One region of the Streptomyces sp. NPDC058579 genome, then DNA from elsewhere that is predicted to be linked to it. Evidence: riboswitches for the same ligand, from Rfam matches in the RefSeq annotation. Region 1 holds a riboswitch; each other region holds the start of a gene.
What was found. A riboswitch is a leader RNA that binds a small molecule or an ion and turns the genes downstream of it on or off. The one in region 1 is predicted to bind cyclic di-AMP.
Positions count from the first base shown of each region.

Region 2: it holds a riboswitch for cyclic di-AMP, as region 1 does, so the genes downstream of both, ACFWRO_RS34095 (transglycosylase family protein) here and ACFWRO_RS10935 (transglycosylase SLT domain-containing protein) in region 1, are expected to answer to the same signal.
Region 3: it holds a riboswitch for cyclic di-AMP, as region 1 does, so the genes downstream of both, ACFWRO_RS08305 (M23 family metallopeptidase) here and ACFWRO_RS10935 (transglycosylase SLT domain-containing protein) in region 1, are expected to answer to the same signal.

Region 1 is NZ_JBHXPI010000006.1:105,784-108,983, forward strand. It holds gene ACFWRO_RS10930 (phosphoribosyltransferase family protein) at 1-576, shown strand, start outside; gene ACFWRO_RS10935 (transglycosylase SLT domain-containing protein) at 623-1,486, opposite strand; cyclic di-AMP (ydaO/yuaA leader) riboswitch at 1,491-1,647, opposite strand; gene ACFWRO_RS10940 (phosphocholine-specific phospholipase C) at 1,986-3,200, opposite strand, start outside.
Region 2 is NZ_JBHXPI010000057.1:8,160-11,359, reverse strand. It holds gene eno (phosphopyruvate hydratase) at 1-466, opposite strand, end outside; gene ACFWRO_RS34095 (transglycosylase family protein) at 825-1,508, opposite strand; cyclic di-AMP (ydaO/yuaA leader) riboswitch at 1,512-1,731, opposite strand; gene ACFWRO_RS34090 (transglycosylase family protein) at 1,952-2,974, opposite strand; gene ACFWRO_RS34085 (cytochrome P450) at 3,089-3,200, opposite strand, start outside.
Region 3 is NZ_JBHXPI010000004.1:291,753-294,952, reverse strand. It holds gene ACFWRO_RS08310 (M16 family metallopeptidase) at 1-811, shown strand, start outside; cyclic di-AMP (ydaO/yuaA leader) riboswitch at 1,023-1,189, shown strand; gene ACFWRO_RS08305 (M23 family metallopeptidase) at 1,202-1,987, shown strand; gene ACFWRO_RS08300 (GntR family transcriptional regulator) at 2,162-2,854, shown strand; gene ACFWRO_RS08295 (HPr family phosphocarrier protein) at 3,036-3,200, opposite strand, start outside.

The DNA.
Region 1 (3,200 bases):
CTCGTGGTGCCGGACGGCGCTCCGGGGATCGTGGTGTTCGCCCACGGGAGCGGCAGCAGTCGGCACAGCCCACGCAACCGGGCCGTCGCCGAGTCCCTGAACCGGGCGGGGCTCGGGACGCTCCTGTTCGACCTGCTCACCGAGGACGAGGCAGCCGACCGCGCCAACGTCTTCGACACCGAACTCCTCGCCGGACGGCTGGCCCGCGCGACCCACTGGCTGGCCGGCCGCCCCGGCCTCGACGGGTTGCGGACCGGCTACTTCGGCGCGAGCACCGGCGCGGCGGCCGCCCTCTGGGCCGCCGCCGACCCGCTGTCCGAGGTCGCCGCCGTCGTCTCCCGGGGCGGCCGCCCGGACCTCGCCGGCCCACGGCTCGCCCAGGTGCGCGCCCCCACCCTGCTGATCGTGGGCGGCCACGACCCGCTGGTCCAGGACCTCAACGAGGAGGCCCGATCCCGCCTGACGTGCGAGAACCACCTCGTCGTCGTCCCCGGTGCCGGACACCTCTTCGAGGAGCCCGGCACCCTGGAACAGGTCGGCGAACTCGCCGCGAGCTGGTTCGGCGACCACTTCTAGCGCGGTCGCCGCCCGTGCTCAAGGCAGCCCGTGCTCAACCTGCTTGCTAGTACGGCCCGTTGACGTTGTCGATGGAGCCGTACCGGTCCGCCGCGTAGTTGCAGGCGGCGGTGATGTTGGCGACCGGGTCGTAGAGGTCCATCGAGGTGCCGGGCACGTGGTAGGCGAGGAACGTCGGCTCGATCACCTGGAGCAGGCCCTTGGACGGGGTGCCCTTGGCGGCGTTGGAGTCCCAGTTGTTGATCGCCAGCGGGTTGCCGGAGGACTCACGCATGATGTTGCGCTGGATCCCCTCGTACGAACCGGGGATGCCGTACTTCTGCATGACGTCCAGCGACTCGCGGATCCAGCCGTCGAGGTCGTTGGTGTAGGACTTCGCGGCCGCCTGCGTCGTCTGGGTCGACTTCGCGGGAGCTGCCTTCGCCGGGGCGGCGGCCGGGGCGGCGCTGCGCTGCTGGGAGCGGTCGGCCCGGTCCGTACTCGTCGTACGGGCCTGCGACTTCGGCTTCTTCGGGGAGGCGGCGGCCTTTCCGTGCAGCTTCAGTTCCAGACCGGGGTGGATGAGTGACGGATTGTCACCCACGGCTGCCTGATTGGCGCGGTACAGGGCCTTCCAGCCGCCCTGCACGCTCTGCTCGTGGGCGATCACCGAAAGGGAATCACCGCGGGTGACGGTATAGGTCTTGGCGGCGGAATTCTGCGCGGCCGGAATGGATTCCGCGATCTTCGCCGGGGCGCTGAGAACGGTCTTCCCCGTGGGGGCGATCTCGGGGGCCGACTGGGGCGCGGCGTGCGCGGTGGCCGTGCCGACCAGGGGCAGGGCCAGGGCGGCGCCGCCCGTGCTCGCGAGGGCGAGGCCGCGGGTCAGGGGCCTTCTCTTGGGGCGCCGGTGCTTACCGTGTGCGGGCATGATGCAGTCCTCTCCGGCGCCTGCGGGGTGAGCTGTCGGGTTCGGGCTGGAGATGCCCGGCCGCGCGTGCGCGACTTAACCCCGAGCCGTGCCGGAAAATCCGGACCGGCGGAAAGTGGGTCCCCCGCTCCTGCCATCGGGTGAATGAGCGGTCTTTTACGGACGGTGGCAGGATTCGGCGATCCGTCCGGGTCGAGGTGACCGTAGGCGAGAAATGTCGACAGAAACAAGACGCCGAATGCGCGGGTATTTCTTCGGGGACTTCCGCGCCGCGCCCGGCGCTCCGAACTTCCTTGCCGGACAAGGGGACGGGGCGGTTCCAAAGATCGTCGAAATGCTTGGGGTGATTCGCCTCACGCGCCATGCCATAACGGACATGCAGGGAAATTCGGCTGAGTTGAGAAATGGGGCACAAGGGGATGTGAAATCCCTTGTGCCCCATTTGGTCGGAACTGTGGCTGTACGGGGGTGTACGTGGATGTACGTGGATGCCGGTGGGTCAGCCGCTGATGCTCGGGGCGCCCGTCTCGATGTGGCCGGTGTAGCGGCGCGACCAGGTGCCGTCGACGTCGGCCAGGACCGTGAAGTCGTACCAGCCGTTGCTGTACGCCACGGCGTTGAAGTAGTCCTCGCGCGAGGAGTTCGCCGCCACCGTGTACGTCCACGGGCCGTCCGTGCGGTAGGCGTTCGAGCGGATGGTGAAGGTCACCGGACCGGCCGAGGTGTTCGTCAGCTTGAAGTAGATCGCCGTCTTCCCGGTGCCCGGCTCGGTCGCGAACCGCGCCGCCACCTCGATCGCCTTCCCCGCCTTGGAGGCGTCACCGATGAACCGCCGCAGGAAGCGGTTGGGCCCCATCATTGAGATGTCGTACTTGCCCGAACCGGACCCGAGCCCGATGTTGAAGTAGTCCGTGGACGTCGCGCCCGGGTCGACCGTGTACTGCCAGGCCGCCGTGTCCCGGTGCTGGTGCGGGTGGATCGTGAAGTGCGCGGGCCGCTTCGCCTGCGCGCCCTGGTTCGTCATCGAGAACCAGGCGAGGATCTTGCCCGCCGCCCCGAACTCGAACCGGTCGAGGTTCCCGTTGACCTGGTACGGCAGCGCGCGCGCCGGGCGCGTACCGGACTCCTGCGCCGGCAGGGCGTTGTCCTGCGGCACCGGGTTGGGCAGCGGACCGCAGGTGTCCTGGCCGATGACCTTTGCCGTGGAGGGCAGGCCCGAGGGGACGCCGTACACCGGGCGCGCGAAGTCGAAGACGCCCGTCAGGTCGCCGGTGACCTTCCGCCGCCAGGCGCTGATGTTCGGGCAGGCGGCGGGGCTGCCGAGGGCGGCCGTCCAGGTCTCCATGAAGCGCAGGACGGAGGTGTGGTCGAAGACCTCGGAGCTGACCCAGCCGCCGCGCGTCCAGGGCGACATGACGAGCATCGGGACCCGGAAGCCCAGACCGATCGGCACGCCGTCGATGTACTCGCCGGGGGTGCCGGGCGGGGCGACCGGCGGCGGCACGTGGTCGAAGAAGCCGTCGTTCTCGTCGTAGTTGAGGAACAGCACGGTCGAGTCGAAGACCTCGGGGTTCGCGGCCAGCGCGCGGTAGACCAGGTCGACGAAGTGCGCGCCGTCGCCGGGCGGGGCGTACGGGTGCTCGGAGAACGCCTCGTTCGCCACCACCCAGGAGACCTGCGGAAGCGTCCCGGCGACCACGTCGGCGCGGATCGC
Region 2 (3,200 bases), on a different contig from region 1:
AGCCGCCGTTCAGGATGTTCATCATCGGAACGGGCAGCAGGTGCGCGTTCGGGCCGCCGAGGTAGCGGAAGAGCGGGAGGTCGGAGGCCTCGGACGCGGCGTGCGCGACGGCGAGGGAGACGCCGAGGATGGCGTTGGCGCCGAGGGAGGCCTTGTTGTCCGTGGCGTCCAGGTCGAACATGGCCTGGTCGATGAGGCGCTGCTCGGTGGCGTCGTAGCCGACGAGCTCCGGGCCGATCTGCTCGATCACGGCGAGGACGGCCTTCTCGACGCCCTTGCCCTGGTAGCGGTTCTTGTCTCCGTCACGGAGCTCAATGGCCTCGAACGCACCGGTGGAGGCACCGGACGGAACGGCAGCACGGCCGGTGCTGCCGTCGTCGAGGCCTACCTCGACCTCGACCGTGGGGTTGCCTCGGGAGTCCAGGATTTCCCGGGCTACGACGACGTCGATGGACGGCACGAGCATCTCCTTCTGGGATGTGACGCTAGATGTGACGCATGCGGTGCAGGGTCGCTTTGGCCTTGCGACAAGAGCCTATCCGGCTCGCGGGCTCCAGCCAGCCGGGCGCCCGCCCCCTGGGACGAAAAAGGACCCAAGGGCATGCATCTCGGGCCAAAGGGCCTCAGAACTACTCGGCGGTAACCGCGCGGGTCGAGCGATGGGCTCGTACGAACAGGCCCCGGACAGGTCGCGCGACCGGCCCCGGACAGCGCGGAACCCCGGCCCGGAGCGCACGGGGGAAGAAACGCTCCGGACCGGGGTGGTCACCGCGGGAGGGTCGTAGGACTCGCGTGAGCCGCCGGACTCACGCGAGCCGTCGGGCTCACTTCAGGTGAAGCTGCTGGCCCGGGTAGATCAGGTCGGCGTCCTCGACGACGTCCTTGTTGAGCTCGAAGAGCTTCGCCCAGCCGCCCTTGACGTCGTGGGCGGCGGCGATCGTGCTCAGGGTGTCGCCGGAGACGACCTTGTACTCGCCGTCGCCCTTCTTGACCTTCTTGCCGGTCGGGGTGGTGACGGTCTTCTTGGCCTCGGCCTTGGGCGCCGCCTTCGGGGCGGTCCGCTGCTCGCTGCGGGTCGTCGGCTGCTCGGCCTGACGCTCCTGCTTCGGCGCGCTCTCCGCGACGGTGCCGGGGGAGGCGGACGAGAGGCCGACGCCACAGCTCGGCCAGGCGCCCTTGCCCTGACCGGCCAGGACCTTCTCGGCGATCGCAATCTGCTGCGACTTGGAGGCCTGGTCGGCGCTGGCGGCGTACGCGGTGCCACCGAAGGCGGCCCACGTGGAGTTCGAGAACTGCAGGCCACCGTAGTAGCCGTTGCCGGTGTTGATGGACCAGTTGCCACCGGACTCGCACTGGGCGACCTTGTCCCACTCGGAGACGGTGGCGGCCGAGGCGGCGCCGGCGCCCATCAGGGGGGCGGCGACGGCGACACCGGCGACACCGGCGAGGGCGACGGCGCGGGTGGCCTTGGAGGGACGACGGTGTTTGCCCTTGGCAGAAAACAGCATGGGACTTCTCCTCACCGACGCCTACGAGGTGAGCTGTCGGGTTCGGGCCATGTGAGTTGCCCGGCCGCGCGACCTAGCGCGCGGCTTCACCCCAAGCCGTTCCTTCGGCCGTCTGTCTCAACGGCCGGGGACGGCACTTACCTTGGGTCCCCCGCTCCTGCCTACGGCGCTTACGCGACGACTGTTCCCATCGGCCGACGGCAGGATTCGGCGTTTCGGTCGACGGGGCCCGCGGTGGCGAGCGGTCATGACCGTAGACACAGACCCGGGGGAAGTTCAAAGACGTCCATGGGGGACAAAACGCCCCTACTTGCCTCGGGACGAAGGGTGTTTACGCAGGTGAGAGGTGACGGAAGGGGAGTTCACGGACGAGACACGCCAGTTGAGGCGAAGAGACCCATGTCTCACTTGCGCAGAACCGGACATTCAGCCCCGAACCGCCCCTACTTCGCGTCCGCTTCGCCGGTCTTGTCCGCAGGCGTCCCGAGCGTCAGATCGAGGCTCTGGCCAGGGAGGATGAGGTCCGGGTCGCCACCCACGGTCGAGCGGTTGGCGTCGTAGAGGGCGCCCCAGCCGCCGGGGAGTTCGTTCCGCTGGGCGATCTCGGTGAGGTTGTCGCCGGGCTTGACGGTGTATTCACCGATAGTGTCAGCGATGCCCTGAGAGGGCGTTTTGTCCGTGTCGCCCTCGCTGCCCTTACTGCCCCGGTTCGCACGCTCCTCGGTCGAACCATCCGCCGTCGGCGCGTCAGACGGCGAGGCGTGACGGCCCGTTTCGCGATCCTTGTCCGTATTGCCCGTCTCGTCCGGTGCCGCGTCGCCCCGGTGCTTGCCGGTACCCGGCGCGGACGGGGTGGTCGGCGTGGTGGACGTCTCGGGCGTCGTCGGCGTGGTGGACGTCTCGGGCGTGGTGGAGGTCTCGGGGGTGGCCGTGGACGGCGTGGAGACCTCGTTGGAAGGGGCGGAGGGGGTGGAGGGCCCCTGACCCTTCGAGGAGCCGTCCGGGAGGCCGGCGGTGCGGTTGGACTCGGGGCGCGGTCCGGTGGGCTCGGACGGCTCGACGACCGGGCCCGGGTCGACGTCGGGCGCGGCGCCGTCGTTGGTGAGGCCGGCGATCGGCGCGCAGGTGGCCCACTGGGTGTCACCCGCGGCAAGGGCCCTTTCGGCCACCGCGATCTGCTGGGCGCGGCTGGCGAGGTCCGCGCTCGTCGCGTACGACAGACCGCCGTGACGCTCCCAGCTCTCCTGCGTGAACTGCAGTCCGCCGTAGAGCCCGTTGCCGAAGTGTGCGCTCCACTGGCCCCCCGAGGAGCACTCCGCGACCCGGTCCCAGGTGGCGGCGTCGGCGGCGGACGCGGAGCCCGCCGCCAGGAGGGGCAACGCGAGGGCCGATCCCGTCACGCCTGCGGCGACGACGATGGCGGGGGCCTGGCGGGGTCTGCGGTGTCGTCCGTTCCCGGAGCGCATGCGGAGCTGCCTTTCGCGTGACTGCTGAGGTGACGGTGAACGTAGCCGCATTCGAACGTCAGTCACAAGTCGATGCAGCGGAGATCACGTAAAAGTCACAGTCTTGACGGACTGTCAGTTCTCAACCGGGGCAAACTCCACCGGAAGGGTGCGCAAGCCGCGCATGATGAGCCCGCCGCGCCACCGCAATTCGTCCGGATCGGCGCCAAGTCGCAGGTCCGGGAGG
Region 3 (3,200 bases), on a different contig from region 1:
CGCCGCCGCCGTCCGCGCCTTCTTCCAGACCCACCTCCGGCCGTCCACGGCGACCGCCGTGGTCGTCGGCGACCTGACCGACGTGGACCTGGACAAGGTCCTCGCCGAGTCGCTGGGCGCCTGGACGGGGAACAGCGCGGAGTCCCGGCCCATGCCTCCGATCACGGCCGACGACGCCGGCCGTGTGGTCATCGTCGACCGGCCGGGCGCCGTCCAGACCCAGTTGCTGATCGGCCGCGTGGGCGCCGACCGGCACGACCGCGTCTGGCCCGCCCAGGTCCTCGGCACGTACTGCCTCGGCGGCACGCTCACCTCCCGCCTGGACCGCGTCCTGCGCGAGGAGAAGGGCTACACCTACGGTGTCCGGGCCTTCGGTCAGGTCCTGCGCTCCGACGGCGCGGGCAACGGTGCCTCGATGCTCGCCATCAGCGGCTCCGTGGACACCCCCAACACCGGCCCGGCACTTGACGACCTGTGGAAGGTGCTGCGCACCCTCGCGGCCGAGGGTCTGACGGACGCCGAGCGCGACGTGGCCGTGCAGAACCTGGTGGGCGTGGCGCCGCTCAAGTACGAGACCGCCGCCTCCGTCGCGGCGACGCTCGCCGACCAGGTCGAGCAGCACCTCCCGGACGACTTCCAGGCGCAGTTGTACGCGCGCCTGGTCGAGACCGGCACGGTCGAGGCGACGGCGGCCGTCGTCAACGCCTTCCCGGTGGACCGGCTCGTCACCGTGCTCGTGGGTGACGCGGCCGAGATCGAGGAGCCGGTGCGGGCCCTCGGCATCGGCGAAGTCACCGTCGTCACCGGCTGATTGAGCCGCGCCGCTGCTGCGGCGGAGTGTCCGGAGGACCCTGACGTCACGTTACGTCAGGGTCCTCCGCTTTGTCCGTATTGATGTATAGCGTGGTTGTATGCCCTGTGGCATGTCTTACAAACAGGCGTGTCTGTTTGGTGATTGAAAGACGATCCGCATAGCGTCGGTCCGGCTGTTCGCCAGTTGCACCCGCCGCACCCGCGGCATCGGACAGTCATCGCCGAGTCCCCGTCAGGCGCGAGCCTGGGGAGCCGGGGACCCACACGAAGTCCCTGGGGTGAATCGGACGCCTTCGCATCCGTGCGGAGGGGCCCGTAGGAGACCTTCCTGCTCCGAACCCGTCAGCTAACCCGGTAGGCGAGAAGGAAGGAAAGGATCAGCCACTACATGGCGTTCACCCGTGCCACCGGGAAGCATCGTGGTCCGAGCCGTCTGGCGCGCCGCAGCGCGGGCGTCGCCGGCGTCGCGACCCTCGCCACCGCCGGCGTCATCGGCACCCTCGCCTCCCCGGCGCTCGCCGTCGACACGGACGCCCCCTCCCTGGAGGACACCGGCCTGACCCAGGTCGTCGTCGCCGACAACGCCCTCGCCGACAAGATCGACGCCCAGGCCGCCGCGCAGGAGCGCGAGGCCGCCGAGGCCGAGGCGAAGCGCGTCGCCGAGGCCCGCGCCAAGGCGGAGGCCAAGCGCAAGGCGGAGGCCCGCGCCAAGGAGGTCCGCGCCGCCAAGGAGCGCGCCGCCCGCGAGGCCGAGCGCAAGCGCCTGAACTCCTTCCAGTCCCCCGTGGCCGGCTCGTACGTCTCCACCGGCTACCAGGCCGGCGGCTCCCTCTGGTCCTCCGGCAGCCACTCCGGCGTCGACTTCCACGCCGCCTACGGCACCAAGGTCGTCTCCGTCGGCTCCGGCACCGTCGTCGAGGCCGGCTGGGGCGGCGCGTACGGCAACAACATCGTCATCCGGATGAACGACGGCACGTACACCCAGTACGGGCACCTCTCGGCCATCAGTGTCTCCGTCGGCCAGTCCGTCACTCCGGGCCGGCAGATAGGGATCTCGGGGTCGACCGGCAACTCGACCGGCCCGCACCTCCACTTCGAGGCCCGCACCACCGCCGAGTACGGCTCCGACATCAACCCGGTCGCGTACCTCCGCGCCCGCGGCGTGAACGTCTGACCGACCGGCCGCGCACGTCAGAAAAGCCCCGGCTCGTACTGAGCCGGGGCTTTTCGCTGACCCATCGCTGACCAAAAGATATCCATGGTTAACGAGGACCCGTCGGAAATGCCGCCCCGCTGCAATAGAGTCACCGGACAACCGGTTTCGCGCGTATTAAGGCGGAGGTCGATCATGCGCATTCCCGCGCACTCGGTGTGCACGGCGATCCGGGACGACATCGTCACCGGCGTCTTCGAGCGCGGCGGCCGGCTGACCGAGGAGCAGCTGGCCCGCCGATACGGAGTCTCCCGCGTCCCGGTCCGCGAGGCGCTGCGCACCCTGGAGTCCGAGGGCTTCGTGATCACCCGCCGGCACGCGGGCGCGCAGGTGGCCGAGCCCACCGAGCAGGAGGCGGCCGACCTCCTGGACATGCGCTCGCTGCTTGAACCGCTCGGCGCCGCCCGGGCCGCGCAGCGCCGTACCGACGCGCACCTCAAGGTGCTGCGCGGCCTGGTCAGACTGGGGCAGGAGCGGGCCAGGCGCGGACAGGGGGACGATCTGCGCTCGCTCGGCGGCTGGTTCCACGAGACCCTGGCGCAGGCCTCGGGCAGCCCGGCGCTCACCGCCCTGCTCACCCAGCTGCGGCACAAGATCGCCTGGATGTACGCGGTCGAGGCCCCCGCCCAGCCGGTCGAGGCGTGGGCGGAGCACGGGGCGATCGTGGACGCGGTGGCGCGCGGCGACGCCGAACGGGCCCGCGCCCTGACCGCGCTGCACGCCGAGCGCTCTCTGCTGCTGCACCGGCTGAAGCGCCCCGACCGTCCGCCGCGCGGGCGTGTGAGGACTTCGCAACATGTCGTCAACACCGCGAGCGGCCGGAATTAACGAGCGGGCCGTATACAAAGAGCGGGAATTCTCGGGGGCTTTCTTCGTGCTGCCCGGAATGCTGGAATCGCGACGCGGAGCGGCCCGGAATCAGGAAAAGAAAGAAGCCGCACCCGCCGTCATTTCGGCGTGTGCGGCTTCCCGCGAATTCGGCCCGGACGTCCGTCCGGCCGGAGATCCGTCAGACGGTCTCGGGGAGCTCCTCGAGACCCTCGGCAACCAGCTTCGCCAGACGGTCGAGCGCGGCCTCGGCGCCTTCGGAGTCCGAAGCGAGCACGATCTCCTCGCCGCCCTGCGCACCCAGACCGAGCACCGCGAGCATCGACGCGGCGTTCACCGGGTTGCC